DNA from 2 places in the Streptomyces sp. NPDC031474 genome. Region 1 is predicted to be linked to the other one. Evidence: predicted binding sites of a transcription regulator. Region 1 holds the regulator's gene; the other holds the start of a gene.
What was found. Region 1 encodes HrcA, which represses chaperone genes, less so after heat shock. Its sites were predicted from a motif close to TTNGCACTCNGNNNNNCNGAGTGCNAA; they were not measured.

Region 1 (15,783 bases):
GAGGTCCTGGAGGCCGACGGCTGGTTCCACACCGGCGACATCGGCGAGCTCTCGCCCGACGGCTACCTGCGCATCACCGACCGCAAGAAGGACCTCATCAAAACGTCCGGCGGCAAGTACATCGCGCCCGCGGAGGTCGAGGGACAGTTCAAGGCGGTGTGCCCGTACGTCTCCAACATCCTCGTGCACGGCGCCGACCGGAACTTCTGCACCGCGCTCATCGCGCTGGACGAGCCGTCGATCCTCGACTGGGCGAAGGAGAACGGGCTGGCCGGAAAGTCGTACGCGGACGTCGTCGCCGCGCCCGCGACGGTCGAGCTCATCGACGGCTACGTCAAGCAGCTCAACGAGGGCCTCCAGCGCTGGCAGACCATCAAGAAGTTCCGGCTGCTGCCCCGGGACCTCGACGTCGAGCACGGCGAGATCACGCCGAGCCTGAAGCTGAAGCGGCCCGTCGTGGAGCGGGAGTACAAGCACCTCATCGACGACATGTACGCCGGAGCGCGCGAGGCGTAGCGCGGGCGCGCGGTATCGGGGGGCGGAGCGCGCATGCTCGGATTCCGCCCCTCAACCGCCCCTCTTCGAGCACGCGCGTACACATGTGTACACACGCGTAGCACGGTTCTCGCCCAGGACGGCCGAGTTCGGTAACCCAGCGCTCATGGCCGAGATCGGTCTGTCACCCTGTGGGCATCCGAACCGTCCGGGGAGCTGCGCATGGGGGCCATTCCGACGCAACGGGAGACAGCCTCCCGGGCCGGCGGCGCGCCCGCGCGTCCGGGTGGGCTTCCGCACACCCGCGCGAACCTGACAGGCAGTCCCCTCGCGCCCGGCGCCGCCCGCGACCTGGTCCGCGCCGCGCTGACGGAGTGGGCCGGCCTCGGCCTGCCGGGCGGCGAGGAACTCGACGAGCGTCTCGCGCAGGACGCCACGCTCGTCGTCAGCGAACTCGTCACCAACGCCGTCGTGCACGCCGGAACCGACGTCGAGCTGGGGTGCCGGCTGGAGGAGGAGCCCGGGCACCCCGGCGGCCGGCTCGCGCTCGTCGTCGAGGTCTGTGACCACCACCCCTCCCGCGCCCCACGCGACGACGGCGCCCCCGAACCGCCGTACGAGACGCCGGAATACGGCCGCGGGCTGCGCATAGTCGCCGGGCTCGCCGATGCCTGGGGGGTGACGTACCGCAGGGGGACGAAGACGGTCTGGGCCCGCCTCCTGCCGAGCGCCGCGCCCTACGACATCGACCTCGAAGCCCTCGGCGACGACCCCTTCGACCACGAGCACGATCACGACCACGACCACCACAGGAACCACGAGCACCACAGGAACCACTCGGATCACACGAACCACATGGACCATCCGGACCACTCGGACCGCTGTGGCGAGCGCTCGGACGGCTTCCTCGGCCCTGCCCCGGGGCTGCTCGAACCCCTCGCGCCCGAGCCGGGGCAGCCGGTCGGCCGCCGGGACCGGGAGTGGCTCAACCGTGGCGCGCTGTCCTTCCTCGCCGAGGCCTCCGACCTGCTCGCCGGACAGCTCGACGAGGACCTGGTGGCCGCGCTGACCGGACAGTTGCTCGTGCCGCGGCTCGCCGACTGGTGCGCGGTGTGGCTGGAGGACGAGGTCAGCGGGCGCGGCGAGTGGACCGGCGGGCCGGGGCCGCGGCTGGCCCGCGTCTGGCACGGCAGCGAGAACCTCATCGAGGACCTGCGCCGGGCCCTGGAGAAGGACCCGCCGTGTCCGCCGTGTCCGCCGGACGGCGGGCCGCGCTCCGGGCCCGAACTGTTTCCCTGGCCCGGCGCGGCGCTCGGCGGGCCGGGCGCGGCCCTCGCGTATCGGCTGATCGCGGGCGGCCGTCCGCTGGGCACCCTGGTCATCGGGCGGGCCGGGCTGCTCGTCTTCCCCGACGAGGTCACCGGGCTCGTCGAGGACCTGGGCCGGCGGGTGGCGCTCGCCATCGGCGCGGCCCGCCAGTACGCCCGCCAGGTCACCATCAGCGCCGTACTTCAGCGGGGGCTGCTGCCCGGCGCGGTCGCGGAGATCCCCGGGGTGCGCAGTGCCCTCGTCTACGAGCCGCGTGAACAGGGCGGCCCGAGCGGCGACTTCTACGACCTGTTCCCGGCGGGCGACGGCCGTTGGTGCTTCGCGATCGGCGACGTACAGGGCAAGGGCCCGGAGGCGGCCGTCGTCATCGGCCTGGCCCGGCCCTGGCTGCGGCTGCTGGCCCGCGAGGGGTACGGCGTCGCCGACGTCCTGGACCGCCTCAACCAGCTCCTCCTCGACGACGCGACGGAGGCCGCCGACGCCGCCGCCCGCGCCTTCGTCGGCCCCGCCGGACCGGGCGACGGCCCGCAGACCCGCTTCCTCTCCCTCCTCTACGGCGAACTGGCCCCCTTCGAGGGCGGCGTCCGCTGCACCCTCGCCTCCGCCGGACACCCGCTGCCGCTGCTGCTGGGCCCGGACGGCTCGGTCGCCACGGCCGCGCACCCGCAGACGCTGCTCGGGGTCATCGAGGACGTCACGTACACCAGCGACAGCCTGGAGCTGCGGACCGGGGACAGCCTGCTGTGCGTCACCGACGGGGTGACGGAGCGGCGCTCGGGCTCCCGCCAGTTCGACGACGAGGACGGACTGGCCGTCGCGCTCGCGGGCTGCGCCGGCCTGGACGCCGAGCTGATCGCGGAACGCATCCGACAACTGGTGCACGAGTTCGGGGACCTACCCCCGGAGGACGACCTGGCCCTACTGGTCCTCCAGGCCGAGTAGGCGGGGCAGTCGGGGCAGGCGGGGCAGGCAGGACAGTCGGGGCAGGCAGGACAGTCGGGGCCACGGGGTAGAGCGGGTACGCGGGGCGGGGTGGGGTGACGGGGCGGGTGACGGGGGGCGGAGGCGTCCGGGGGCCGTGTGGGGGTGCGGGACAATGGGCGTATGCCTTCCGCACTTCCCGATGGCGAACCGGTCCCCGGCGACGGCGCGCTTCCGGCGCACGCGCTCGCCGGCGCCGCCGACCGCCCCCTCGGGTTCTATCTGCACGTCCCTTACTGCGCGACCCGCTGCGGGTACTGCGACTTCAACACCTACACCGCCACCGAGCTGCGCGGCACCGGCGGTGTCCTCGCCTCCCGCGACAACTACGCCGACACCCTGATCGACGAGGTCCGCCTCGCCCGCAAGGTCCTCGGCGACGACCCGCGCGAGGTCCGCACGGTCTTCGTGGGCGGCGGCACACCGACGCTGCTGGCCGCGTCCGACCTCGTACGGATGCTGGGCGCGATCCGGGACGAGTTCGGTCTCGCGGCGGACGCGGAGGTGACGACGGAGGCGAACCCGGAGTCCGTCGACCCCGCATATCTCGCCATTCTCCGCGAGGGCGGTTTCAACCGGATCTCCTTCGGCATGCAGAGCGCGAGGCAGCATGTGCTGAAGGTTCTCGATCGCACGCACACCCCCGGCCGGCCCGAGGCGTGCGTGGCGGAGGCGCGGGCCGCGGGCTTCGACCATGTCAACCTGGACCTGATCTACGGCACCCCGGGCGAGTCGGACGACGACTGGCGGGCCTCGCTGGACGCGGCGCTGGGCGCGGGCCCCGACCACGTCTCGGCGTACGCGCTGATCGTCGAGGAGGGCACGCAGCTCGCCCGCCGGATCCGCCGCGGCGAGGTCCCGATGACCGACGACGACGTGCACGCCGACCGCTATCTGATCGCGGACGAGGTGATGTCGGCCGCGGGCTACGACTGGTACGAGGTCTCCAACTGGGCCACCTCCGAGGAGGGCCGCTGTCTGCACAACGAGCTGTACTGGCGGGGCGCCGACTGGTGGGGCGCGGGGCCGGGGGCGCACTCGCACGTCGGCGGGGTGCGCTGGTGGAACGTGAAGCATCCGGGCGCGTACGCGGCTGCTCTCGCGGGCGGTCGCTCGCCGGGCGCCGGACGTGAGCTCCTGTCCGTCGAGGACCGGCGCGTGGAGCGGATCCTGCTGGAGCTGCGGCTGCGGGAGGGGGTTCCGCTGGCACTGCTGCGGGAGGCGGGGCTCGCGGCCGCGGGCCGGGCGCTCACGGACGGACTGCTGCAGCAGGGGCCGTACGACGAGGGGCGGGCGGCGCTGACCCTGCGGGGCCGGTTGCTGGCGGACGCGGTGGTGCGGGACCTGGTGGACTGAGGGTTTCGCCCCCGCCGTCCCTTCCCTTCCCGTCCCGTCCGTCCCCCCGGAGGCTACCGCCGCCCCCGGACCCCCGCTTTTCGGCCTGGACGGCCTCGTCCTCAAGCTCCCCCAGAGGGGGGACCCCCAGACGGGCCGGCGGCCGTCACGAAGTCGATCAGTTCCTCGACCCGGCCAAGGAGCTCCGGCTCCAGGTCCTTGTACGAGTCCACCCGTTTCAGGATCGCCTGCCACACCGCCCCGGTGTTGTCCGACGGCCAGCCCAGGGCCCGGCACACGCCGGTCTTCCAGTCCTGGCCGTGCGGGACGCGCGGCCACCCCGGGATCCCCAGCGTGGCCGGTTTCACCGCCTCCCAGATGTCGATGTACGGGTGGCCGACGACCAGGGCGTGTTCGCTCGTGACCGACCGGGCGATGCGCCACTCCTTCGTGCCGGGCACGAGGTGGTCCACGAGGACGCCCAGCCTGGCGTCCGGGCCGGGGGCGAACTCGGCGACGATCGACGGCAGGTCGTCCACGCCCTCCAGGTACTCCACGACCACGCCCTCGACGCGCAGGTCGTCGCCCCACACCTTCTCGACGAGCTCGGCGTCGTGCCGGCCCTCGACGTAGATGCGCCCGGCGCGGGCGACCCGCGCGCGTGCGCCCGGCACCGCGACCGAACCGGAGGCGGTACGGGTGGGACGCACGGGCCCGGCGGACGGCGGTCTCACGAGGGTCACCACCCGGCCCTCCAGCAGGAAGCCGCGCGGCTCCAGCGGGAACACCCGGTGCTTGCCGAAGCGGTCCTCCAGAGTGACCGTGCCCGCCTCGCAGCGGATCACCGCGCCGCAGAACCCGGTGCCGGGCTCCTCCACCACCAGGCCGGGCTCCGCCGGGACCTCGGGGACGGGCTTCGGCTTCTTCCAGGGAGGAGTCAGGTCGGCGGAGTACTGGCGCATTCGGATGACGATAGGAGAAGCCCGGAGACGGGTTTACGGCGACACGCCGAAACGCGCCGCCAGCGCGTCCCGCTGCGCCCTCACGAACGCCGCGTCCACCACCGCCCCGTGACCGGGCACGTACAGCGCGTCCTCGCCGCCCAGCCGCAGCAGCCGGTCGAGGGCGTCGGGCCAGCGGGAGGGGACGGCGTCCGGCCCGGCCTGCGGCTCGCCGGACTCCTCGACCAGGTCGCCGCAGAAGACGACCTCGGGTTCGCCGGGGACGAGGACCGCCAGGTCGTGCGCGGTGTGGCCGGGGCCGACGTTCGCCAGCAGCACCTGCCGGCCACCGCCCAGGTCGAGCGTCCGCTCGCCGGAGACGAGGTGCCGGGGCCGGACGAGCGCGTCCGAGGCCTCCGCGGCCGCCGACTCGTCCAAACCGTTGCGTACCGCGTCCGCCCGCAGCTCCTCACCCGGCACGGTGTCCACGCCCACCGCCCCGAAGACCTCCGCGCCCGCGAACGCCGCCGCGCCGAAGACATGGTCGAAGTGGGGGTGGGTGAGCGCGAGATGGGTCACATGTCGGCCGGTGAGCTCCTCGGCCTGCGCCCGCAGCCGCACCCCCTCCGCGAGAGTCGACCCCGCGTCGATCATCAGCGTCGCGCTCGCCCCCACGACCAGCCCCGCCGTGCAGTCCCAGCCCGGCAGCCGGCACCGCCCGACCCCGGCCGCGACCCGCTCCCACCCGAGCTCTTCCCAAGTCACCGTCATACCGCGACGCTAGCCCTACGACGCTGCACCGGGGCCGACCTTGCCCTCGGTGTACCCCACAGCCGTACACTGGGCCGGGGAACGCTGGCACTCGGATGTGAAGAGTGCCAGGCGAGGCGCCCAGTGGACACTGGGGGACGACGACTGCTGGAGGTGTGCGCGCAATGCTGAGTGAACGCAGGCTCCAGGTGCTGCGCGCCATCGTCCAGGACTATGTCGGCACCGAGGAGCCCGTGGGGTCGAAGGCGCTCACCGAGCGGCACAGCCTCGGCGTGTCCCCGGCGACGGTCCGCAACGACATGGCCGCCCTGGAGGACGAGGGGTACATCGCCCAGCCGCACACCAGTGCGGGGCGCATCCCCACGGACAAGGGCTACCGGCTGTTCGTCGACAAGCTGGCCGGTGTCAAGCCGATGACCGGTCCGGAGCGGCGGGCCATCCAGAACTTCCTCGACGGCGCCGTCGATCTCGACGACGTCGTGGCGCGGACCGTGCGGCTGCTGGCGCAGCTCACCCGGCAGGTCGCCGTCGTGCAGTACCCGTCCCTGACCCGTTCGACCGTGCGGCACGTGGAGCTTCTCTCGCTCGCGCCCGCGCGTCTGATGCTCGTGCTGATCACGGACACCGGGCGGGTCGAGCAGCGGCTGGTGGACTGCCCGGCGCCCTTCGGGGAGACCTCGCTGGCGGATCTACGCGCGCGGCTCAACAGCAAGGTCGCGGGCCGCCGGTTCTCCGACGTGCCGCGTCTGGTGGAGGACCTGCCGGACGCCTTCGAGGCCGAGGACCGCGGTACGGTCACGACGGTGCTCTCCACCCTCCTGGAGACGCTCGTCGAGGAGAACGAGGAGCGGCTGATGATCGGCGGCACCGCCAATCTCACCCGCTTCGGGCATGACTTTCCCCTCACCATCCGGCCTGTCCTGGAGGCCTTGGAGGAGCAGGTCGTGCTCCTCAAACTCCTTGGCGAGGCCGGTGATTCGGGCATGACCGTACGCATCGGTCACGAGAACGCCTACGAGGGACTCAACTCCACTTCGGTGGTGTCGGTCGGCTACGGTTCGGGCGGCGAGGCAGTCGCCAAACTCGGCGTGGTCGGACCGACCCGCATGGATTACCCGGGAACGATGGGAGCGGTACGAGCGGTGGCACGGTACGTCGGACAGATCCTGGCGGAGTCGTAAGTGGCCACGGACTACTACGCCGTCCTCGGCGTGCGCCGCGATGCGTCGCAGGAAGAGATCAAGAAGGCCTTCCGGCGGCTCGCGCGCGAGCTGCACCCGGACGTCAACCCGGATCCGAAGACCCAGGAGCGGTTCAAGGAGATCAACGCCGCCTACGAGGTGTTGTCGGACCCGCAGAAGAAGCAGGTCTACGACCTCGGCGGCGACCCGCTGTCCCAGTCGGGCGGCGGTGGCGCGGGGGGCTTCGGCGCCGGTGGCTTCGGGAACTTCTCCGACATCATGGACGCGTTCTTCGGCACGGCGTCCCAGCGGGGCCCGAGGTCGCGGACGCGGCGCGGTCAGGACGCGATGATCCGGCTGGAGGTGGACCTGGAAGAGGCTGCCTTCGGCACGACGAAGGACATCCAGGTCGACACGGCGATCGTCTGCGCCACCTGCAGCGGTGAGGGCGCGGCGCCGGGGACCACCGCCCAGACGTGTGACATGTGCCGCGGTCGCGGTGAGGTGTCGCAGGTGACGCGGTCCTTCCTGGGCCAGGTCATGACGTCCCGGCCCTGCCCGCAGTGCCAGGGCTTCGGCACCGTGGTCCCCACTCCCTGCCCGGAGTGCGCGGGCGACGGCCGTGTGCGGTCCCGTCGCACGCTGACGGTCAAGATCCCGGCCGGTGTCGACAACGGCACCCGGATCCAGCTCGCGGGCGAGGGCGAGGTCGGCCCCGGCGGCGGTCCCGCCGGCGACCTGTACGTCGAGATCCACGAGCTGCCGCACAACATGTTCCAGCGGCGCGGCGACGACCTGCACTGCACGGTCACCCTCCCGATGACGGCGGCCTCCCTCGGCACGAAGGTGCCGCTGGAGACGCTGGACGGGCTGGAGGAGGTCGACATCCGGCCCGGCACCCAGTCCGGGCAGTCGATCCCGCTGCACGGCCGGGGCGTCACACATCTGCGGGGCGGCGGGCGCGGCGATCTGATCGTCCACGTCGAGGTGCAGACGCCGACGAAGCTGGATCCCGAGCAGGAGCGGCTGCTGCGTGAGCTGGCCAAGCTGCGCGGCGAGGAGCGGCCCACCGGGCAGTTCCAGCCCGGTCAGCAGGGTCTGTTCTCACGGCTGAAGGACGCGTTCAACGGGCGCTGAGGCACTCCCGCGCACGCTGAGCCGCCCGGAAGGGCACCCTCCACGGGTGCCCTTCCGGCATGTCCGCCGGCGGACTATGCCAACCGGCGGCCGGATTCGGACTTGTTCAAAGGACGTGACAACATGCCGTCATGTCCTCCGCACTGACCGATCTTTTCCCGCACCCGATCGTGCAGGCCCCCATGGCGGGCGGCGTCTCCGTCCCGAAACTCGCCGCCGCCGTGGCCGAGGCCGGCGGGCTCGGATTCCTGGCCGCCGGGTACAAGACGGCCGACGGCGTGTACCAGGAGATCAAGCAGCTGCGGAGCCTCACCGCCCGCCCCTTCGGCGTGAACCTCTTCATGCCGCAGCCCGAGTACCCCGGTGCGAGCACCGGCTCCACCGGAGCGGCCAAGGCCGCGCTCCCTGCTGCCGGCGCCGTCGAGGTCTACGCCCACCAGCTGGCCGGCGAGGCCGCCTGGTACGAGGCGGAGCTCGGCGACCCCGACAGCGGCCGTGACGACGGCTACGACGCCAAGCTGGCCGTGCTGCTGGACAACCCGGTGCCGGTGGTGTCGTTCCACTTCGGCGTGCCCGGCCCCGAGGTGCTTCAGTCCCTGCGGCGCGCGGGAACCTTCACCCTCGTCACGGCGACGACCGTCGAGGAGGCCCTCGCGGTGGAGCGGGCCGGCGCGGACGCGGTGATCGTGCAGGGCGTGGAGGCCGGCGGCCACCAGGGCACCCACCGGGACATCCCGGAGAACGACGGCACCGGCATCGGGCTGCTCTCCCTGATCGCCCAGGTCCGCGAGTCCGTGAGGCTGCCGATCGTCGCCGCCGGCGGCCTCATGCGGGGCAGCCAGATCGCCGCGGTCCTCGCGGCCGGCGCGAGCGCCGCCCAGCTGGGCACCGCGTTCCTCGCCACCGCCGAGTCCGGCGCGCACGCCGTGCACAAGCAGGCGCTGACCAACCCGCTCTTCGTGCGCACCGAGCTGACCCGTGCCTTCTCCGGCCGCCCGGCCCGCGGCCTGGTCAACCGCTTCCTGCGCGAACACGGCCCGTATGCGCCCGCCGCCTACCCGGAGGTCCACCACCTCACCGCGCCGCTGCGCAAGGCGGCCGCCAAGGCGGGCGACGCGCAGGGCATGGCGCTGTGGGCGGGACAGGGCCACCGGCTGGCCCGGGAGCTGCCCGCCGGGCGGCTGGTGGAGGTACTGGCGGCCGAACTCGCCGAGGCGCGGACAGCGTTGTCGGAGTTCGGGGCGGGACGGGCGGGAGGCGACGGCCGGTGACCGCGCCGATGTTCGTCCTCGATCCCCTGGTCATCCCGGACTTCAGCGGTGGCGAGGTCGTCCTGGACGGCCCCGAGGGACGGCACGCCGTCTCGGTGAAGCGCCTGCGACCCGGCGAGGACGTCATTCTCACCGACGGGCGTGGCCGGTATCTGGACGGCGTCGTCAAGACCGTCGAGGGCAAGGACCGCCTTGTCGTCATGGGGTCGACCGTCTACGAGGAGCCGCAGGAGCAGCCCCGCATCACCGTCGTGCAGGCCCTCCCCAAGGGCGACCGCGGTGAGCTGGCCGTCGAGACGATGACCGAGACCGGCGTCGACGCGATCGTGCCGTGGGCGGCCTCGCGCTGCATCACGCAGTGGAAGTCAGAGCGCGGAGCGAAGGCGCTCGCCAAGTGGCGGGCCACCGCCCGCGAGGCCGGCAAGCAGTCCCGCCGGATCCGCTTCCCCGAGGTCGCCGAGGCGGCGACGACCAGGCAGGTGGCGGCACTTCTGGCCGCGGCCGACTTCGCCGCCGTCCTGCACGAGGACCGCGACTACGGCAGCGAGCCGCTCGCGACCGCCGAACTCCCGTCCTCCGGTGAGATCGTGCTGGTCGTCGGCCCCGAAGGCGGTGTCTCGCCAGAGGAGTTGGCCGTGTTCGAGGAGGCGGGTGCGAAGACGTACCGGCTCGGTCGTACCGTGTTGCGTACGTCGACCGCCGGGACGGCCGCGACCGCCCTGCTGCTGGGCCGCACCGGCCGCTGGTCCTGAACGCCGGGGGACATCGTGGAACTCGCCCAAGTGCGGCTGCTCGTCACCGACTTCGCCGCCTGCTACCGCTTCTATGCCGAGGTCCTCGGCCTCAGGCCGCAGTCGGGAGCGACGAACGGGCCGTACGAGAAGTTCAGTCCCGCGACCGGCTCGGCGGGGATCGCCCTGCAGGACCGGGCGATGATGGCCGCGGTCCTCGGCGAACTGGGCGACGCGACGGCGGGCCACCGCTCGCTGGTGGTGCTGCGCGTCGACGACCTGGACGTCTACTGCGCGCAGCTCACCGCCCGCGGCGCGACCCGTGCTGCACGGCCCGGCTCCGATGACCGACCGCATGCGCGTCGCCCATCTGAAGGACCCGGAGGGCAACCTGGTGGAACTCCAGGAGTGGCTGCTGCTGCGCGGCTGAGTTCCATGAGGTCGGCGTAGAACGGCTGTATGAGGTCTTCCGCACCCCCTGCCCGAGTGGCACGCTGCCCTCCATGGGGGCTTTGAGGCGGATTTGGCTACTCCCGGTCGTGGTCGCCGTGGCGGGCGCCGCCGTGGCGTGCGAGCCGGGCGGGCTGAGCGCCATGTCCGTGGCGTACACCACCGACCAGGCCGCGACGGCGGAGATCGAGCGGCGGGACGTGAACGTGCGCTGGCTGACCTGCACGGCTCGGTACGAGGACCAGGCGAAGGCGGAGTCGGTCGCCGCCGTCGACTGCAAGGGGCAGACCGGTGACGGGAAGGACATCACCGTCACCGGGAAGATCACGCGGGCGGTCGACGGTGCGTGCGTGCGCGGGGATCTGACCGCCGTCGTGGGAAAGAAGCAGCTGTTCCGGGTGAGCGGCCTCGGCGACTGCAAGTCGGCGACGCCGTCGCCGGTCAAGCCGTCCGGTTCCGCACAGCCCGGCGGCCGGCCGACCGTCACGGTCACGGTGACCGTCACCGAGACCGTGGACGGAGGCGGCGGGGCAGGGAAGTGATCGAAACCCCGGAAGTGATCGAAACCCCTGACCTGCGGTGCCGCAGCTGAATACAGTGATCTGGTGACACAGTCCGCGACGCCTGCCGCATACTTCCGATTCCCGCACCTGCACGGCGAGTTGGTGGCCTTCGCCGCCGAGGACGACGTCTGGCTGGCCCCCCTCGACGGGGGCCGCGCCTGGCGGGTCAGCGCCGACAACATGCCGGTCTCCATGCCGCGTATCTCGCCCGACGGCGCCACCGTCGCCTGGACCTCCACCCGCGACGGCGCCCCCGAGGTGCACATCGCCCCCGTCGACGGCGGACCGTCCACCCGCCTGACGTACTGGGGGAGTCGGCAGACCCGGGTGCGCGGCTGGACCCCCGACGGCCAGGTCCTCGCCGTCAGCACCCACGACCAGGCGACCCTGCGGCGCAGTTGGGCCCGCGCCGTCCCCGTCGACGGCGGACCCGCGACCACCCTGCCGTACGGGCCCGTCGGCGCGGTCGCCCACGGCCCGCACACCGTGCTGCTGTCCGCGCCGATGGGCCGCGAGGCCGCCCACTGGAAGCGCTACCGGGGCGGCACGGCCGGCAAGCTGTGGATCGACCGGGAGGGCCAGGGCGAGTTCGTCCGGCTGCACGAGGAGCTGGACGGCAACATCGAGTACCCGGTGTGGGCGGGGGAGAGGCTCGCGTTCCTGTCCGACCACGAGGGCACGGGAGCCCTGTACTCCTCCCTCGCCGACGGCTCCGATCTGCGCCGGCACACCCCCCTCGACGGCTTCTACGCCCGGCAGGCCGCCGGCGACGGCACGCGGATCGTGTACATGTCCGCCGGTGAACTGTGGCTGCTGGACGACCTGGACGGCGCCGAACCGCGCCGGCTCGACATCCGCCTCGGCGGCCAGCGCACCGACCGTCGCCCCTACCAGGTGAGCGCCGCCCGCTGGCTGGGCGGGGCCGCGCCCGACCACACCGCGCGCGGCAGCGCCGTGGAGATCCGCGGGGCCGTCCACTGGATCACCCACCGTTCCGGGCCCGCCCGTGCGCTCGCCGCCGAACCCGGCGTACGGGCCCGGCTGCCGCGCACCTTCCGCACGGAGGGCGAGGAGTGGGTGGTGTGGGTGACGGACGCGGAGGGCGAGGACGCGCTGGAGTTCGCCCCGGCCACCGGCACGGCCCCCGGCGCCACCCCGCGCCGGCTCGCCGCCGGACGGCTCGGCCGGGTCCTCGAACTCGCCATGGCGCCCGACGGCAGCCGGGCCGCCGTCGCCGTCCACGACGGGCGGCTGCTGCTCGTCGAGCGGGAGACCGGCGAGGTCCGCGAGGTCGACCGCAGTCCGGACGGCGAGGTGGGCGACCTGGCCTTCTCGCCGGACTCGGCCTGGCTGGCCTGGTCGCACCCGGGCCCGCGCCCGCTCTCCCAGATCAAGCTCGCAGGCGTCACCGACCTGTCGGTCACCGAGGCGACCCCGCTGCGCTTCAGGGACTACGCGCCCGTCTTCACCCTCGACGGCAAGCACCTCGCGTTCCTCTCCACGCGCGCCTTCGACCCCGTCTACGACCAGCACGTCTTCGACCTGTCCTTCGTGGCCGGCGCCCGCCCGCACCTCATCACCCTCGCGGCGACGACCCCGTCCCCGTTCGGGCCGCAGCGCCACGGCCGCCCCTTCGAGGCCCCCGACAAGGACGAGACGCCCGACAGCGAGGGCGCCCCGACCACCCGTATCGACCTCGAAGGCCTCGCCGACCGGATCGTGCCCTTCCCCGTAGAGGCCGGCCTCTACGCCGGCCTGGCCGCGGCGAAGGACGGCGTGCTGTGGCTGCGCTACCCGGTGCGCGGTGTCCTCGGCGCCTCGCGTGCCACCCCGGACGACCCCGATCCCGACACCGAGCTGGAGCGCTACGACCTCGCCCAGCAGCGCATCGAGCACCTCGCCGCCGACGCCGACGGCTTCGAGGTCAGCGGCGACGGCAAGCGGCTGCTGCTGTGGACCGACGGCAAGCTCAAGGTCGTCCCCAGCGACCGGCGCGCCTCAGGCGACGAGGACAGCGACAGCAACATCACCGTCGACCTCGCCCGCATCCGCCGCACCGTCGACCCGACCGCCGAGTGGCGGCAGATGTACGACGAGACCGGCCGGATCATGCGGGACAACTTCTGGCGGGCGGACCTCGGCGGCGTCGACTGGGACGGCGTCCTCGACCGCTACCGGCCGGTGCTGGAGCGCGTCGCGACCCACGACGACCTCGTCGACCTACTGTGGGAGGTGCACGGAGAACTCGGCACCTCGCACGCCTACGTCATGCCGCGCGGCGGCCCCGGGGGCGGCGGCGCCCGGCAGGGCCTGCTCGGCGCGGACATCTCCCGTCACGAGGACGGCAGTTGGCGCATCGACCGCGTCCTGCCCTCGGAGACCTCCGACCCCGACGCCCGCTCGCCGCTCGCCGCACCCGGCGTCGCGGTGCGGGCGGGGGACGCGATCGTCGCCGTCGGCGGCCATCCCGTGGACCCGGTGACCGGGCCCGCGCCGCTGCTCGTCGGCACGGCGGGCAAGGTCGTCGAGCTGACGATCTCGCCGTCCGGCGGGGGAGAGCCGCGACACGCCGTCGTCGTCCCCGTCGCCGACGAGGAGGCGCTGCGCTACCACGCGTGGGTCGCGGACCGGCGGGCGTATGTGCACGAAGCCTCCGGCGGACGGCTCGGGTATCTCCATGTGCCCGACATGCAGGCGCCCGGCTGGGCCCAGATCCACCGTGACCTGCGGGTCGAGGTCGCGCGGGAGGGGCTGATCGTGGACGTCCGGGAGAACCGGGGCGGGCACACCTCCCAGCTGGTCGTCGAGAAGCTCGCCCGGCGCATCGTCGGCTGGGACGTGCCGCGCGGCATGCGGGCGTCCAGCTACCCGGAGGACGCGCCCCGGGGGCCCGTCGTCGCCGTCGCCAACGAGTTCTCCGGCTCCGACGGGGACATCGTCAACGCGGCGATCAAGGCGCTCGGGATCGGGCCGGTGGTGGGCACCCGCACCTGGGGCGGGACGATCGGCATCGACAGCCGGTACCACCTCGTCGACGGGACGCTCGTCACCCAGCCCAAGTACGCGACCTGGTTGGAGGGGTACGAGTGGGGCGTGGAGAACCACGGCGTCGACCCCGACGTCGAGGTCGTCTGCCGCCCCCAGGACTACGGCGCGGGCCGTGATGTCCAACTGGACGAGGCGGTGAGGCTGGCTCTGACGGCCCTGGAGTCGACCCCCGCCAAGACGCCGCCGCCCCCGCTGCCCTGACCACCCTCCCCCCGCGCGGCTGCGCTCGCGCGGGGGACCCCCGTCCCCGCTCGGTGAGTGGACAGGCGACGGCAGCCCGCCGCGGGTCGATACGATGCCCCGGCAAGAGATCACCGGCCAAAAGGAGACCCGCATGGCAGGGGAGCCGCAGGACGACTGCCTGTTCTGCAAGATCGTCGAAGGGCACATTCCGGCGACGATCGTGCGTGAGACGGAGACGACCATCGCCTTCCGGGACATCAACCCCCAGGCGCCCACCCACGTCCTGGTCATCCCCCGCGTGCACTACGCGAACGCCGCCGAACTCGCCGCCGCCGAACCCACGATCGCCGCGGACATGCTGCGCGAGGCGCAGACCGTCGCCGACGAGGACAAGCTGGAGAGCTACCGCATCGTCTTCAACACCGGCGCCGGCGCCGGCCAGACCGTGTTCCACGCCCACGCGCACGTCCTCGGCGGCCGCGGCCTGCACTGGCCCCCCGGGTAAGTCGCCGTGTCCGTACGCGAACTCGTGGTCCTCGGGACCGCCAGCCAGGTCCCGACCCGGCACCGCAACCACAACGGCTACCTCCTGCGCTGGGACGGCGAGGGCATCCTCTTCGACCCGGGCGAGGGCACCCAGCGGCAGCTGCTGCGCGCCGGCGTGGCCGCGCACGACCTCAACCGGATCTGCGTCACGCACTTCCACGGCGACCACAGCCTCGGCCTCGCCGGCGTCATCCAGCGCATCAACCTGGACCAGGTCCCGCACCCGGTCACCGCGCACTTCCCGCGCTCCGGGCAGCGCTTCTTCGACCGGCTGCGCTACTCCACCGCCTACCGCGAGACCGTCGGCGTCACCGAGGCCCCGGTCGACGCGGACGGCCCCCTCGCCGCCACCGCCTCCTACACCCTCGAAGCCGTCAAGCTCTCCCACCCCGTCGAGTCCTACGGCTACCGGCTCGTCGAACCCGACGGCCGCCGCATGCTGCCCGACCGCCTCGCCGCGCACGGCATCAAGGGCCCCGACGTCGGCCGGATCCAGCGGGAGGGATCCATCTCAGGCGTCGTTCTCGACGACGTCAGCGAACTGCGCCGCGGACAGCGGTTCGCGTTCGTCATGGACACCCGGCTGTGCGACGGGGTGCACGCCCTCGCCGAGGGCGCGGACCTGCTCGTCATCGAGTCGACCTTCCTCGACGAGGACGAGCCGCTCGCCGTCGACCACGGGCATCTGACCGCCGGCCAGGCCGCCCGCGCCGCCCGGGACGCAGGGGTCCGCCACCTCGTCCTCACCCACTTCAGCCAGCGCTACTCCGAGCCGGAGGAGTTCGAGCGGCAGGCGCGGGCCGCCGGATTCGAGGGCGAGC
Region 2 (15,783 bases), on a different contig from region 1:
GTCGCCGTCCACGGCGCGATGGACGAGCGATCCGATCGTCCCCACGGCAGTGACCGCCTCGTCATCGCGCATCGGTCCATGGTGCACTGCGGCCGGACCGGCCGTGGCACCGTGCCCGTCGTTGTGCACCGAAGCGTTATGAGCAGGTGCACCGGAACTCATCCCCTGCGCCCTCCCCTTCCGCTCGACCGACTCGTCCCCGAGGAACTCCACACCTCAAGGATGCGGCATCCGCCGCGAAACGAGCAGCGGGCACCCGGCGGGACGGGGTGCCGCTCCCGCCCGCCCTGCGGTGGGAGGGGGTGTCACCCGGCCTCCGGACCGCTTCTGAGCAGGGAGGTTCGCCCATGAGCCCGCTCCCCTCACTGAATGACCGATGTCACCCTGAACCGGCCCGATCGCATGCGCTCCGGAGGCGATCCGGATGTGATCCGCATGCGATGCGGTCGCGATCCGAACCGGTCCGATCGGCCGGACGGCCCAGGACCTGTCCCCTTGCGGACCGGTCCGGGCCACGGGGCCGGGCAGCCGGACAGCCGCTAACGGACCAGTCCCCAGCGGAAGCCGAGCGCCACGGCGTGCGCACGGTCCGAAGCGCCGAGTTTCTTGAACAGCCGCCGGGCGTGCGTCTTGACGGTGTCCTCGGAGAGGAACAGCTCGCGACCGATCTCCGCGTTGGAGCGGCCGTGGCTCATGCCTTCGAGGACCTGGATCTCACGCGCGGTGAGCGTGGGCGCCGCGCCCATCTCGGCCGAGCGCAGCCGGCGCGGGGCGAGCCGCCACGTCGGGTCGGCGAGGGCCTGGGTGACGGTCGCGCGCAGTTCCGCACGCGAGGCGTCCTTGTGCAGGTAGCCGCGGGCGCCGGCGGCGACCGCGAGGGCGACGCCGTCGAGGTCCTCGGCGACGGTCAGCATGATGATGCGTGCGCCGGGGTCGGCGGACAGCAACCGCCGTACGGTCTCGACGCCGCCCAGTCCGGGCATGCGTACGTCCATCAGAATCAGGTCCGAGCGGTCGGCACCCCAGCGGCGGAGGACTTCCTCGCCGTTGGCCGCCGTCGTCACGCGCTCGACGCCGGGCACGGTCGCGACCGCGCGGCGGAGCGCCTCTCGGGCAAGCGGGGAGTCGTCGCAGACGAGGACGGAAGTCATGGCCGCCCTCCGCAGCTGATGCGCGTCACCTTGTGCCTCCAGGCTGGTACGAATCGTCACCTGTGCGGTCGACCGTCTCGGACGCCTGCCCGAGCGTTTGTGTTTTCAACCGCCACCGCACTCTCAACGACGGTCACTCGAAAGAGTTACGGGGCTGCGTGCATTCTTCGGCACTCTACGTGAGGGCGCGGACACAGAGGAGACAGCCACACGGACCCTCAAGCTTTCATCACAACCCATGCCCCATTCAGCCCGATTTCTTCCCTTTTGCTGGTGTCTGAGGCTAGATTCGCAATGAGTCATATTTTCATCTCCTTAGATCGTAGTTGTACGGTCGTGGGCACCGTATCCGCTCAGAACGGCTACAAGGGGTCACGCAATGGCAGATTTCTCCCGCCTTCCCGGACCGAACGCTGACCTGTGGGACTGGCAGCTGCTGGCTGCCTGCCGCGGGGTGGACAGTTCGCTCTTCTTCCATCCGGAGGGTGAGCGCGGGGCGGCTCGGAGCGCTCGAGAGAACTCGGCCAAGGAGGTCTGCATGAGGTGCCCGGTCCGTGCGCAGTGCGCGGCGCACGCGCTGGCGGTACGCGAGCCGTACGGCGTGTGGGGCGGGTTGACCGAGGACGAGCGCGAGGAGCTCATGGGGCGGGCGCGCAACCGCCTGGTATCGGCGTCCTCCGGTGCGAGAGACGCCTCGTCGAACACATGAAGGAACGTTTCTTCAGAGCGGAGGGCACACGCGCGTGCCCTCCGCTTCGTGCTGGGGCCACGCCCTACTGGCGCGCCGCGGCCCGTCCCAGCTGCTCCAGCGTGGCCGTCACCGCCGGCACCTGGGCCAGGTCGGGCAGGGTGAGCGCGACGATCTCCCGCCGCACCGGCGGTTCCAGCGTCACCGCGCGGGCGCCCCGGGGCCGTACGGAGTCGATCGCGAGCTGGGGCAGGACGGCGACGCCGAGGCCGGCGCCCACCAGGCCGACCACCGCCGGGTAGTCGTCGGTCGCGAAGTCGATACGGGGCGTGAAGCCCGCGTTCTCGCACACCTGGACGAGCTGACCCCGGCAGCGCGGGCAGCCCGCGATCCACGGCTCGGCCGCGAGGTCGCCGATGGCGACGGACCCCCGGGAGCCGGTGCGCGCGAGGCGGTGGCCTTCGGGGACGAGAGCGACCAGCCGGTCCGTCAGCAGGGGCCGAACGACCAGGTCGTCCCACTCGCCTTCGCCGGCTTGCGCGGCTTTCCCGGCTTTCCCTGCCTCACCGGCGCCGCCGCCGTTGCCCGGGGCGCGTTCGTAGCGGAAGGCGAGGGCGATGTCGCAGTCGCCCTCGCGCAGCAGTTCGACCGACCTCGGGGGCTCGGCCTCCTCCAGGGAGACGCGGGTGCCGGGGTGGGCCGCGCGCAGGGCGGCGAGGGCGGTCGGGACGAGGGTGGAGCTGCCGCTGGGGAAGGAGACCAGGCGGACCCGGCCGGCCCGCAGGCCCGCGATGGCCGCGACCTCCTCCTCGGCGGCGGTCAGCCCGGAGAGGATGCCGACCGCATGCCGGACGAGGGCCTCGCCCGCCTGGGTCAGGCGCATCTCGCGGCCGCTGCGGACCAGCAGGGGCGTGCCGACGGACGCCTCCAGGGCCTTCATCTGCTGGCTGACGGCCGGCTGGGTGCAGCCCAGCTCGCGCCCGGCCGCCGAGAACGAGCCGGTGGCGGCCACGGCGCGCAGGACACGGAGATGACGGGCCTCGATCATGACGTCGAGCATAAGCGAACCTTGGACAAGGCGGCGAATAATCGGTCGACGCTTTGACATCCGGTCGCTTAGCGTGGCGGCATGAGACTTCTGTCAGTCAACCTGGGCCGTGCGAAGGCTGTGCCGTACACGGACAACCCGGAGGGCGTGACCGGGATCGACAAACGGCCGGTGGAGGGGCCGGTGCGGGTGTCCGCGCCCGGACCCAAGGGCATCGGCGGGAGCGGACTGGCCGGGGACGCGGTGTGCAAGAGACAACACCACGGCGGCGACGACCAGGCCGTGTACGCGATGGCGCGCGAGGACCTCGACGAGTGGGAACGTGCGCTGGGCCGCCCCCTGGCCGACGGGGCGTTCGGCGAGAACCTCACGACGGCGGGCCTCGACGTGTCCGGTGCGCTGATCGGGGAGCGCTGGCGCATCGGATCCGGTGTCGTACTGGAGATCACCTGCGGGCGCATCCCCTGTATGACCTTTCAGGGGCACCTGGGCGAGCAGCGGTGGGTGAAGCGGTTCACGGAGCGCGGCGCGCCGGGGGCGTACCTGCGGGTGATCACGCCGGGTGAGATCCGTGCCGGGGACCCGGTGGAGATCGTGCACCGGCCGGACCACGACGTGACGGTGGCGCTGCAGTTCCGGGCCGTCACCACGCACCGGGAGCTGCTGCCCCGGCTGCTCGCGGCGGGCGAGGCGCTGCATCCGGAGTCGCTGGCCGCGGCCCGGAAGTACACGGCGGAGCAGGGGGGCTGAGACCAGGTCACGGGCCGGGCGCTCACCGGGCCTTCACGTTCGGGAGGCCGCGTGCAGAGAACGGACGGAGGCACTCCGGGTCATTACGCTTCTGCCATGACAACGGCTCTCATTACGGGTTCGACCGCGGGCATCGGCGCCGCGTTCGCGCGCAGACTCTCGGCGGACGGGCATGATCTCGTCCTCGTGGCACGGGACACCAAGCGGCTGCGCGAGCAGGCGACCGAGTTGCACGACCGGCACGGCATCGAGGCGGAGGTGCTGACGGCCGACCTGGCGACGGACGAGGGCATCGAGACGGTGGCCGCCCGGCTCGGCGACCGCAAGAACCCCGTCGACCTGCTGATCAACAACGCGGGCTTCGGCAACAAGGGCCGCTATCTCGACGTGTCCATGGCCGACGAGCTGAAGATGCTCAAGGTGCACTGCGAGGCGGTGCTGCGGCTGACGTCCGCGGCCGCGACGACGATGCGGGAGCGCGGCCGCGGGGGCGTGGTCAATGTGGCCTCGGTGGCGGCGTTCGTGCCGCGCGGGACGTACGGGGCGTCCAAGGCGTGGGTCGTGCAGTTCACGCAGGGGGCGGCGAAGGATCTCGCGGGCAGCGGGGTGCGGCTGATGGCGCTGTGCCCGGGGTTCGTGCGCACGGAGTTCCATGAGCGGGCCGGGATGGGCACGGACAACATCCCGGGCTGGATGTGGCTGGACGCGGACAAGCTGGTCGCGGCGGCGCTGGACGATCTGGCGCGCGGGAAGTCGCTGTCGATCCCCGACCCGCGCTACAAGGCGCTGATGGGGCTGGTGAAGGTGGCGCCCCGGTCGCTGCTGGGCGGGATCAGCTCGAAGACGGGACGCAAGTACGGGCCTCGGTGACCGGGCTCGGCGAGGACCGCCCCGGGGTGGGCAGGTGGCGTCGGCGCTCCGGTGGGAGGATGGGCGTGACGGGGACCGGACCCAGGGGGGCCGGAGGCTGCGCCATGACGTTCGTACAGCTCATCGACTGCAGGACCAGCCGGTTCGACGAGATGGACCGGCTGATGGACACATGGGTCGAACAGACCAAGGGGAAGCGAACCGCGACGCACGCGGTGGTCGGCAAGGACCGTTCCGACGCGTCGCACTTCATCGAGATCGTGGAGTTCCCGTCGTACGAGGAGGCGATGCGGAACTCGAATCTTCCGGAGACCGGCAAGGTGTTCCAGGAGCTGGTGGCCCTGTGCGACGAGATGCCGACGTTCACGGATCTCGAGGTCGTGCGGGACGAGCAGTTGTATGCGGAGACCGCGCGGCGGTTCTTCGAGGCCGTGGCCGCGCGGGGTGAACTGCCGCCGCTCGACGGGCTGATCGCCGAGGAGTACCACGACCACGATCCCGCCAACGAGCAGGACACCATGGGCATGGACGCGATGCGGCGGGAGGTCGAGATGTGGCGGCGCGGCTTCGACTTCGCCTTCTCCGTCGAAGACCAGATCGGGCAGGGTGACCGGGTGTGCAACCGGTGGACCTGGCGCGGGACCCACAAGGGCGACTTCATGGGGCTTCCGGCGACGGGGAAGCAGGTCACGATGACCGGCACGACCGTCTTCCGGTGCCGGGAGGACGGAAAGCTCGTCGAGGGCTGGTGGCAGTACGACCGGCTCGGGCTGATGGGGCAGCTGGGGGCGCTGGACGCGCTGGAGACGTGAAGGCCGAGCCGTAAGCCGCGGGATGAGCCCGCGAAGAGACCGCCCGCGAAGGGGGAAGCCCCCGTTCCGTGACCGGAACGGGGGCTTCTTCGTGCTGCTCGGTGCTGCTTGCCTCAGTGGGAGTGGCCGTGGCTGTGGCCCGCGGCGGCCGGCTCTTCCTCTTCCTTCTTCTCGACGACCAGGGTCTCGGTCGTCAGCAGGAGGGAGGCGATGGAGGCGGCGTTCTCCAGGGCGGAGCGGGTGACCTTGACCGGGTCGATGACGCCGGCCTTGACCAGGTCGCCGTACTCGCCGGTGGCGGCGTTGAAGCCCTGGCCCTTGTCGAGCTCGGCGACCTTGGAGGTGATGACGTAGCCCTCCAGGCCGGCGTTCTCGGCGATCCAGCGCAGCGGCTCGACGACGGCGCGGCGGACGACGGCGACACCGGTCGCCTCGTCGCCGGTCTTGCCGAGGCCGCCCTCCAGCACCTTGGCGGCGTGGACGAGCGCGGAACCGCCACCGGAGACGATGCCCTCCTCGACCGCGGCGCGGGTCGCGGAGATGGCGTCCTCCAGGCGGTGCTTCTTCTCCTTCAGCTCCACCTCGGTGGCGGCGCCGACCTTGATCACGCACACGCCGCCGGCCAGCTTCGCGAGGCGCTCCTGGAGCTTCTCGCGGTCCCAGTCGGAGTCGGTGTTCTCGATCTCGGCCTTGATCTGGGCGATGCGGCCCACGACGTCCTCGGAGTTGCCGGCGCCGTCGACGAGGGTGGTGTCGTCCTTGGTGACGGTGACGCGGCGGGCGGAGCCGAGCACGTCGATGCCGACCTGGTCGAGCTTGAGGCCGACCTCCTCGGAGATGACGGTGGCGCCGGTGAGGACGGCCATGTCCTGGAGCATCGCCTTGCGACGGTCGCCGAAGCCGGGGGCCTTCACGGCGACCGCGTTGAACGTGCCGCGGATCTTGTTGACGACGAGGGTGGAGAGCGCCTCGCCCTCCAGGTCCTCGGCGATGATCAGCAGCGGCTTGGAGGAGTTGGTCTGGATGACCTTCTCCAGGAGCGGCAGCAGGTCGGCGATGGAGGAGATCTTGCCCTGGTTGATGAGGATGTAGGGGTCCTCGAGGACGGCCTCCATGCGCTCCTGGTCCGTCACGAAGTACGGCGACAGGTAGCCCTTGTCGAAGGCCATGCCCTCGGTGAAGTCCAGCTCCAGACCGAAGGTGTTGGACTCCTCGACGGTGATGACGCCGTCCTTGCCGACCTTGTCCATCGCCTCGGCGATGAGCTCGCCGACCTGCGTGTCCTGGGCGGACAGGGCGGCGACGGCGGCGATGTCGGACTTCTCGTCGATCGGCCGGGCGGTGGCCAGCAGGTCCTCGGAGATCGCCTTGACGGCGGCGTCGATGCCCTTCTTCAGGGCGGCCGGGGAGGCGCCGGCGGCGACGTTCTTCAGGCCCTCGCGGACGAGCGCCTGGGCCAGGACGGTGGCGGTGGTGGTGCCGTCGCCCGCGATGTCGTTGGTCTTGGTCGCCACCTCCTTCACCAGCTGCGCGCCGAGGTTCTCGTACGGGTCGTCGAGCTCGACCTCACGGGCGATCGTGACACCGTCGTTGGTGATGGTGGGGGCGCCGAACTTCTTGTCGATGACGACGTTGCGGCCCTTGGGGCCGATCGTCACCTTCACCGTGTCGGCAAGCTTGTTGACGCCGCGCTCGAGGGCGCGACGGGCGTCCTCGTCGAACTTCAGGATCTTCGCCATGGGAGCGGTTCAGCCCTCTCGGAAAACGTGGGGAACGAACTGCGCCCCCAGCACCCGGCTTCACAAAGTCGCGGGGGCCAGGGGCGCAGTTCACTGCAAAACTGGGTGAATTACTTCTCGATGATCGCGAGCACGTCGCGAGCCGAGAGGACGAGGTACTCCTCGCCGTTGTACTTCACCTCGGTGCCGCCGTACTTGCTGTACAGGACGACGTCGCCAACCTTGACGTCGAGCGGCAGGCGCTCGCCGTTCTCGAAGCGGCCCGGACCCACGGCGAGGACGGCGCCCTCCTGGGGCTTCTCCTTCGCGGTGTCCGGGATGACCAGGCCAGAGGCGGTGGTCTGCTCAGCGTCGAGCGGCTGGACCACGATGCGGTCCTCGAGCGGCTTGATGGCAACCTTGGAGCTGGTGGTCGTCACGATCCGACCTCCCCCTTCGGAGATCTCACGGGGTTAACTGTCTGAGGTGGCGACCAGGTGGATCCGTCGTCGCGGGTGCCGGACCTGCCCGTCGCTGTGTTGGCACTCTCCAGTGGTGAGTGCCAGAGCTGAGACTATGACTGCGATTAGCACTCGGTCAAGCCGAGTGCCAATCGCGTTTGGGGGCTGTCGTCCCCGGACCCCCGCTTCGGCGGAGGGGGACCCGGTCGGCGCCGCGAGGAACTCTCACACGTAGTCCTCCAAACGCCCCACCGTCAGGCCCTCCTCCTGCACCCGGCGCAGCAGCCGCGCCGTGCGTTGTCTCATGCTCGGGCCCGTCGCCTCGTCGGGGTCCACGGCGATGATGTCGCCGGGGCGCAGGCGGGGGGAGCCGTGGGCGTAGGCGAGGTCGGCGGGGCCCATGGAGACGCGCCAGAGGACGATCGCCGTGATGCCGCAGTCGGCGGCGGCGCGGCGGGTGGTGGTGTCGTAGGCGCCGTAGGGCGGGCGGAAGAGTCGGGGGCGCAGGCCGAAGCGGGCGCGGAGCTTGTCCTGCTGGCCGCAGATCTCGGCGCGCTGGCCGGCGTAGGGCAGGCCGCGCAGGGCCGGGTGGTCCAGGGTGTGGTTCTGGATGGTCGCCCCGACGGAGCGGAGGCGGGCGAAGTGGCCGTAGCCGGGGCCGACCACACTGTCCGTCAGGAACATGCTGACCGGGAGGCGCAGTTCGCGGACCATGTCGACGAAGCGGGGGTCGCGTTCGGCGCCGTCGTCGTAGGTGAGGAAGACGACCTTGTCGGTGGTCGGGACCTGGTCGACGACCGGCGGGAGGCCGACGCCGGGGCTGCCTGCGAGGGGGCGGCCGGCCGGGTGGGACGGGGCGGGGGTCAGAGGAGACGTCAGACCCCAGCGGCGGTACGGGTCCTGGGCGGCCGGGCCGGGTGGGCGGACTCCGGCGGCGGCCTTCCTGCCCAGCCGTTCGATCGGGTCGACGGACTGGGCGCAGCCGGTGAGCAGGGCGAGTGCCAGGACGCCTCCGGTAAGGGACCGGAGGCTCACAGGTAGTCCTCCAGCCGTGCCACCGCGTACCCCTTCTCCGTGACCTTGTCGAGGAACCGGCGGATCATGTCGGGCATCGTGCCCTTCCAGTCGCCGCGACCGCGGAAATGGCTCAGGACGATGTCGCCGGGGTGGATGTCCTGATCCCACTCGCGGTACTCCCAGTGGTCGACGAAGACCTCCTCGTCCCAGATGGGGGCGTATCTGATGCCGCACGACTTGGCGGCGCGCAGGGTGTCCTGGTTGTAGTTGCCGTAGGGCGGGCGGAACACGGTGGGGCGTTTGCCGTAGTGCCGCTCCATCACGTCCTGCATGCCGCAGATCTCGTGCTTCTGCTGCCGGTACGACAGCCCCGGCAGATACGGGTGGTGGAGCGTGTGGTTGTTCAGTACGACCCCGGTGGCCTGCATCTTCTTGAAGTAGCCGTAGTCGTCCTTGATCAGGTAGTCGCTGAGGAAGGCGGTGTACGGGATCTTCAGGTCGGTCATCATGCGCAGGAACGCCGGGTCCTTCTCGGAGCCGTCGTCGATGGTGAGGAAGACGACCCTGTCGCTGGTCGGGATCGTGGTGAAGACCGGGGGGAGGCCGAGCTGCTCCTGGTCGTCCACCTCGAAGCCCTCGCGGGCCGTGATCTCCGGCTTGTGCGCGGGCGGCGCGGGAGGCGTCAGCGGGACCTTCTTCAGGCCCCAGCGCTTCGCCGCGGCGACCCGGGCCTGCTGGGCGGCGCGGAGCCGGGAGGCGTACGCGTGCAGGGCGCGGGCCGGCGGGGCCGCGGGGGGCGCCGCCCGGTCCGGCTGCTGGCCCGGCGCGGGGCGGATCCCCTTGCCCGCCCCACCGGTCCCCGCGCCGCCTCCCGCGCAGCCCGTCGCGACGGCGGCCAGGGTGAGGACGGCGGCCGCGCTCCGGAGGCCCGTGAGGCGAAGCCTCGTGCGCCTCCTGCGCCTCGTCCACCTCGTGAGCCGTGTGCGCCTCATGTGCCCAATGCGCCCCGTCTCACCGGCTCCGGTGCGGCGACAACCAGCCCCATAACGGCCACTCTTGTCATCATTTTGTACGACAGATCCCATGGCGCCGGATCCTCGCAGTCACCGCTCCGGAACCCCGCCCGACACCGCCGCCGGAGGCGCACCATCCACCGACTGGCCCACAATGACCCGGTGAACGACCTCGCCCCCCTCCTCACCCCCGAGGGCCGCGCCCTCCTCGACGCCGTGCGCGGCACCGCCCCCGCCGACGAGCTCGCCGTCGCCACCCGGCTGCGCCGTGAGCACCCCGCGGACCTGGTGTCCGCGGCCCTGGGCCAGGCCCGGCTGCGGCAGCGGGCGGCGGCGAAGTTCGGGGCCGAGGACGCCGAGCGCATGTTCTTCACGCCGAACGGCGTGGAGCAGTCGACACGGGCGAGTGTGGCGACGTATCGGGCGGAGTGCTTCCGGGCGCTGGGCGTCCGCTCCCTCGCGGACCTGTGCTGCGGCAACGGCGGCGACGCCATCGCGCTCGCCCGTGCCGGGATCCGGGTGCTCGCGGTGGACCGGGATCCCCTGACCGCGGCGGTGGCGCGGGCGAACGCCGACGCGCTGGGGCTCGCCGAGCTCATCGAGGTGCGGGAGGCGGACGTCACGGACGTCGACACGAGCGGCTACGACGCCGTGTTCGTCGACCCTGCGCGGCGCGGCGGTCGTGGCCGGATTTTCGATCCGGAGGCCTATTCGCCGCCGTTGTCCTGGGCCGTCGAGGCCGCCCGCAAGGCGCCGCGCGCCGCGCTGAAGATCGCGCCCGGCATCCCCCACGAGGCGATCCCCGAGGACGCCGAGGCCGAGTGGATCTCGGACGGCGGGGATGTGAAGGAGGCCGTGCTGTGGTTCGGGACCGGCGAGCCGGGGGCCGTTCGGGCGACCCTGCTGCCCGGACCGCGGACGCTGCTCGGCGGCGGTCTGCCCGACCCGGCGGTCCGGCCGGTCGGGCGGTATCTGTACGAGCCCGACGGCGCCGTCATCCGGGCGCATCTGGTCGCCGACGTGGCCCGGGACCTCGACGGCGGGCTGATCGACGAGACCATCGCCTACGTCACCGCCGACGCTCTGCACGCCACCCCGTACGCCTCCGCCTACGAGATCACCGACCAACTGCCTTTCAACGTCAAGAAGTTGAAGGCGCTGCTGCGGGAGCGTGAGGTCGGGATCCTCACCGTGAAGAAGCGGGGGTCGGCGGTCGAGCCGGAGGAGCTGCGCAAGAAGGCGCTGCCCAGGCCGCAGGGGCGCAACTCCGTGACCGTGTTCCTGACGCGGGTGGCGGGGGCGCCGACGATGCTCGTCGGCGCCCCCGCCTGACCTGCTGTTTCCTGCTGTTTGCTGCTGTTTACTGCTGATTTGTGCCGTTTCGTGCCGTTACCCGGTGTTGCCCGCGATCACTGGCGCTGGAGCGTCTTGAGCGGCGCCAGGTTCGTCTCGTGCGAGCCGGCCGGGGCGGGTCGCTTGGCCGTGGCGCCGGCGGCGGCCTGGCCGTCGCCGGTGTCGCTGCCGTTGACGGGTGCGGCGAAGGAGCTCGTCGGCATGCCCGCCTGCGCGCCCGCCGGGACGTCGCCGTTGAAGAACGGGTGGTACACGAAGTAGGAGCTGCCCGCGCTGATCGTGGAGCCCACGGTGTTCAGCGCGGCCGGCGAGATCGAGCCGTTCACGCCGAAGGCCACCGCGAAGTTGACGGCGGCGGACTCACGCTGGAAGTAGTTGGTCAGCTCGGCCGAGGGAGCCGCCGCGCTGGTGGTCCACAGAACCGGCCCGAAGACGTTCATCGCCGAGGCGGCCGACACGCCGTCGCGCCAGGAGCCCGAGTAGGCCAGGCCGGCCTGGCTCGGCGCGGTCCACCAGAACATGGCGATGGCCACCGAGAGGGACGGGTCCGTGGTGCCCGAGATCGGGTAGTACGAGTACGTCGACGGCCACCGCGAGAAGCTCGAGTGGGTCAGCGCGTACTGCGCCGCCGAACCGACCGGGATGATCATGGTCTTGTCCGGGTTCAGGCTGTTGAGGTACGCCTGCGTCGACGCGGGCAGCTTGTTGCCGTTGGTGAGGACGACCCCGCCCGCGCTGGCCGCGCCGTCGGAGCCGGCCGCGGCCGCCGCAGACACGGCCGCACGGTACTCGGTGCCACCGGCCAGGAAGACGTACTTCGGGGCGGAGCTGATGGTCTTGGCCACCATGACCGAGGTCGAGTAGGGGTCCGTGCCCGTCAGCCGCACCGGCGTGTAGCCGAGCGCCTTCACCTGGGCGAAGACCGTGTTGTCGAGGACGGCCGTGCTGCCGACCAGGTAGACGGGCTTGCCCGGCTTCAGGGTCCGCTTCAGCTCGTTCTTCGTCGTCGAGGACAGCCCGGTCTTCTGCGTCATCAGCACCGGGCCCTCCTTCCGGCCGGCCAGGGCGGGCGCGGTGACGGCGTACGCCGGGCTGTCCTGGTTGACCAGCACCGCGGACTTGGCGTCCATCAGGCCGGGCTCGCTGTGGCCGACGGTGTTCCAGGTCCACCGGGAGGCGGCGGTGGCGGTGAGGTAGGCGTTGCCGCCCCAGACCCGGCCGGTGGTGTTCTTGCGCAGCGGCTGCCAGCTGGGGTTGTCGCCCGTGGCGGTGTCCCCGACCTTGGTGAGTTCGCCGGTGGCCAGGTCGACGTACTCGGTCGTGTGCACGTCGTCGCTGTTGGGCGAGGTGTGGGCGTCGAAGACGATCCGCTTGCCGGTGGGCGACCAGGACGGGTTGGCGAACCGGCGCGGGCCGCTGGTGCGCTGCTTGACGTCGGTGCCGTCGGCGTTCGCCGTGAAGATCTGCGGGTTGCCGTCGGCGTCCTTGCGGACGAACGCCAGCTTGGTGCCGTCCGGGGACCAGGCGGGCTGCTCGGCGTCGGCGATGGCGAGCTTCACCGTCTTGGCAGTGGCGTTGTAGACGTACACGCCGGCGGCGTCGGCGTCGCAGCTGCCGGCACGGCGCTCGAACGCGACCAGCCCGTCGACGCTCACGCTCGGCTCGGAGTCGCAGACGGTGGCCGGCTCCAGGTTCGCCGGCATCAGCGGGCCGGGCGCCCAGGCGGCGTCGGACGGGCCGTAGGCGAGCTGGCCGCCGCTCGCGAAGACCACGAAACGTCCGCCGTTCCAGAACGTAAGGTCCTCGTACGGGGCACTGGAGCGCATGCCCTGCGCCCACGGCAGGGCGAACCTCTTGGTGCCGTTGGCCAGGACGCTGTAGATCTGGCCGGACACGCTGAGCACCCGGCTGCCGTCCGGCGCCCAGGTCGCGTAGCTCCCCACGGTGGGGATCCGGCCGGTCGTGCCGGTGGCGGCGTCGATCACGCCACCGCCGTCGCTGAGGATGCGGCCCTCGGTGCCGGGCCAGGGTCCGGCGTCGTCGGCGAGGGCGCCGGATGCGGTGGCCAGGGTGCCCGCGGCGGCGAGCACCACCGCGGTGGCGAGCGCCGCGGTACGGCGGCGCGTGAAAAGTCTCAAGTTGTCGTCCCCCCAGGGATCACAAAAATGTCGATGCACATGTCGATGGAGCCGCGCGCGCGGGCCGGGTCGGCGTCGTTCCCCCGTCGCCATATCCCCCGTCGACCACACAGCCGTTTCACAGCGGCTGGATCAGCCTAGTGCGCACCAGACCCAGAGGGAACGGAATAACGAGCCACAACTGTTCGATGGTGCGCGGGTTTCAGGTCAGCCGGCATGCCTCCGCCCGTGCCTTCAGCAGGTCCCGTTCCCGGGCGTTGGCCGTCAGCTCCGCCGCGCGTTCGAACTCCGCGCTCGCCTCCGTCGTACGGCCCAGACGCAGCAGCAGGTCGCCGCGGACGCTGGGGAGCAGGTGGTAGTCGCGCAGGGTCGGCTCGGCGGCGAGGCCGTCGACGATCTCCAGCGCGGGTCCCGGGCCGTCCGTCATCGACACGGCGACCGCGCGGTTGAGTTCGACGACCGGGGAGGGCGCGCGGGCGGCCAGCAGGCCGTAGAGGGTGGCGATGGCCGACCAGTCGGTGTCCTCGTAGGTGGGGGCGTGCGCGTGGCAGGCGGCGACGGCGGCCTGGAGGGCGTAGGGGCCGGGGGCACCCGTGGCTGTGGCGCCGGCGCGGTCGAGGGCGGCGATGCCCCGGGCGATGAGCCTGCGGTTCCAGCGGCGGCGGTTCTGGTCCCTGAGGAGGACCGGGGCGCCGTCGGGGGCGGTGCGGGCGGCCGTGCGGGCGGCCTGGAACTCCAGCAGCGACGCCAGGCCGTGCACCTCGGGCTCCTTCGGCATCAGCGCCGCCAGCTGCCGGGCCAGCCGCAGCGCGTCCTCGCACAGCGCCGGGCGCAGCCAGTCGTCGCCGGCGGTGGCCGCGTAACCCTCGTTGAAGATCAGGTAGATGACGTCGAGGACCGAGCCGAGCCGGGCCTCCCGGTCGGGGCCGTACGGCACCTCGAAGGCGACGTTCTTCGCGGCCAGCGTCTTCTTGGCGCGGACGATGCGCTGGGCGACCGTCGCTTCGGGGACCAGGAAGGCGCGGGCGATCTCGGGCGTGCTGAGGCCGCCGAGCAGGCGCAGGGTGAGGGCGATGCGGGCCTCGGCGGACAGCACCGGGTGACAGGCGGTGAAGACGAGCCTGAGCAGGTCGTCGTCGATGTCGTCGGGGTCGGCGGGCTCCTCGGGCGCGGCGGTCGTGGTCTCCAGGTCGCGGCCGATCTGCTGGAGCTTGCGGGCGTAGTTCTCCCGACGGCGGACCAGGTCGACGGCGCGGTGCCGGGCGGCGGCCGTGAGCCAGGCGCCCGGATTGTCCGGCACTCCGTCCCGCGGCCACTGCTCAAGGGCGGCGACCAGCGCGTCCTGCGCCAGTTCCTCGGCGATGCCGACGTCCCGCACGACGCGGGCGACGGCGGCGATGACGCGGGGCGACTCCAGACGGAAGACGGTCTCGATGGCGGTCCGGGGATCCGAGGCGGGCCGGGGGTTCGCGGCGGGCTGTTGTTCCACAGCCCACCATCGAACACCCCGCGCCGCGCTTCGACCAAGGAACGCACCGCCGCGCGCCGACACACGCACCGACGTACGCACCGGGTGACGAGACGGGGAACGCTCAGCCCTCGGCGATCTCCCGCACCTCACAGGTCACGGTCCAGAAGTCGTCGTGGACCTTCAGGAAGCGCTTGGCCCACTCGATGGCCTCGGCCTGGTCCTTGCACTGCATGATCGCGTAGCCGCCGATTGCTTCCTTGGACTCGGTGAAGGGGCCGTCGGTGACGGAGATCCTGCCGACCTCGTAGTGCACCCGGGTGCCCTGCGAGGTCGGGGTCAGCCCCGCGGTCTCCAGCATCACGCCGGCCTTGGTGATCTCCTCGATCAGCTCCCCCATGCGCTGCATCAGCTCGGGGCTGGGGCCCTCGGCGGGCGTGCTGTTCTCGTCGATCCGCACGAGCGACAGGTAACGGGGCATGGTGACTCCTCATGACGTCCGGAGGACTCCGGCGGGCCGGGTCCTTCCCGGCCTCTCACCCCTGCGTCGAACGGCGGACGGCCGGATCGACACGCTCGCCGGAATTTATTTCAGCGACTTCCACAGCGCGCTCGCCGCCGGTTCCTCGGCCACCACCCGGTTGGGGTCGGAGGGGGCCGGCACGACGGGCATCATCACCGTCCTGACGCGGTCGGCCGAGAGGTTCTTCAGGCTCTGGCCGAGTTTCGTCAGCTCGGAGAGGGAGTTCAGGCCGGTGTCCGTGGTGAGGCTGCCGGTGACGGCGTCGGCGACGGCGTAGAGCTTGGTGGGGCTGGTGAGGAGGTCGGTGGCGGCGATCTGTTCCAGGAGGGCCTTCACCAGCTTCTGCTGGAGGCCTATGCGGCCGAGGTCGCTGCCGTCGCCTATGCCGTGCCGGGTGCGGGCCAGGGCGAGGGCCCGGGCGCCGTCCAGGTGGTGGGTGCCCGCCTTGAGGTGCAGATGGCTGTCGTCGTCGTCGATGTCCGCGTCGGTGGTGACGGTGACCCCGCCGAGCGCGTCCACGAGTTTCGCGAAGCCCGAGAAGTCGACCTCGATGTAGTGGTCCATGCGGACGTCGGTGATCGACTCGACGGTCTTGACGGCGCAGACCGGACCGCCGACCGAGTAGGCGGTGTTGAACATCGCGCCGTACGCGACGCCCGTCGAGCCGCCGTCGGCGAGCGGGCAGGAGGGGCGGGTGACGAGGGTGTCGCGCGGGATGCTGACGACGGTGGCGGAGGTGCGGCCCGCGTCGATGTGCACGACCATCGCGGTGT

Region 2: a site for HrcA is predicted at 7,624-7,650, ahead of groES (co-chaperone GroES). Genes of this name have one in related genera too.

What each region holds. Positions count from the first base shown of each region.
Region 1 is NZ_JBVIJX010000020.1:50,933-66,715, forward strand. Features, by position in the region: gene ACZ5SK_RS36260 (AMP-dependent synthetase/ligase) at 1-516, shown strand, start outside; gene ACZ5SK_RS36265 (ATP-binding SpoIIE family protein phosphatase) at 718-2,766, shown strand; gene hemW (radical SAM family heme chaperone HemW) at 2,929-4,161, shown strand; gene ACZ5SK_RS36275 (DUF3097 domain-containing protein) at 4,263-5,102, opposite strand; gene ACZ5SK_RS36280 (MBL fold metallo-hydrolase) at 5,136-5,852, opposite strand; gene hrcA (heat-inducible transcriptional repressor HrcA) at 6,017-7,033, shown strand; gene dnaJ (molecular chaperone DnaJ) at 7,034-8,170, shown strand; gene ACZ5SK_RS36295 (nitronate monooxygenase) at 8,302-9,441, shown strand; gene ACZ5SK_RS36300 (16S rRNA (uracil(1498)-N(3))-methyltransferase) at 9,438-10,193, shown strand; partial or broken gene ACZ5SK_RS36305 (VOC family protein) at 10,209-10,602, shown strand; gene ACZ5SK_RS36310 (hypothetical protein) at 10,676-11,164, shown strand; gene ACZ5SK_RS36315 (S41 family peptidase) at 11,228-14,434, shown strand; gene ACZ5SK_RS36320 (histidine triad nucleotide-binding protein) at 14,568-14,921, shown strand; gene ACZ5SK_RS36325 (ribonuclease Z) at 14,928-15,783, shown strand, end outside.
Region 2 is NZ_JBVIJX010000043.1:10,938-26,720, reverse strand. Features, by position in the region: gene ACZ5SK_RS46245 (sigma-70 family RNA polymerase sigma factor) at 1-72, opposite strand, end outside; gene ACZ5SK_RS46240 (response regulator transcription factor) at 540-1,151, opposite strand; gene ACZ5SK_RS46235 (WhiB family transcriptional regulator) at 1,531-1,860, shown strand; gene ACZ5SK_RS46230 (LysR family transcriptional regulator) at 1,925-2,887, opposite strand; gene ACZ5SK_RS46225 (MOSC domain-containing protein) at 2,969-3,637, shown strand; gene ACZ5SK_RS46220 (SDR family NAD(P)-dependent oxidoreductase) at 3,734-4,507, shown strand; gene ACZ5SK_RS46215 (ester cyclase) at 4,612-5,319, shown strand; gene groL (chaperonin GroEL) at 5,433-7,058, opposite strand; gene groES (co-chaperone GroES) at 7,169-7,477, opposite strand; gene ACZ5SK_RS46200 (polysaccharide deacetylase family protein) at 7,724-8,533, opposite strand; gene ACZ5SK_RS46195 (polysaccharide deacetylase family protein) at 8,530-9,600, opposite strand; gene ACZ5SK_RS46190 (class I SAM-dependent methyltransferase) at 9,691-10,860, shown strand; gene ACZ5SK_RS46185 (cell wall-binding repeat-containing protein) at 10,938-13,019, opposite strand; gene ACZ5SK_RS46180 (RNA polymerase sigma factor) at 13,222-14,508, opposite strand; gene ACZ5SK_RS46175 (YciI family protein) at 14,612-14,968, opposite strand; gene ACZ5SK_RS46170 (LCP family protein) at 15,074-15,783, opposite strand, start outside.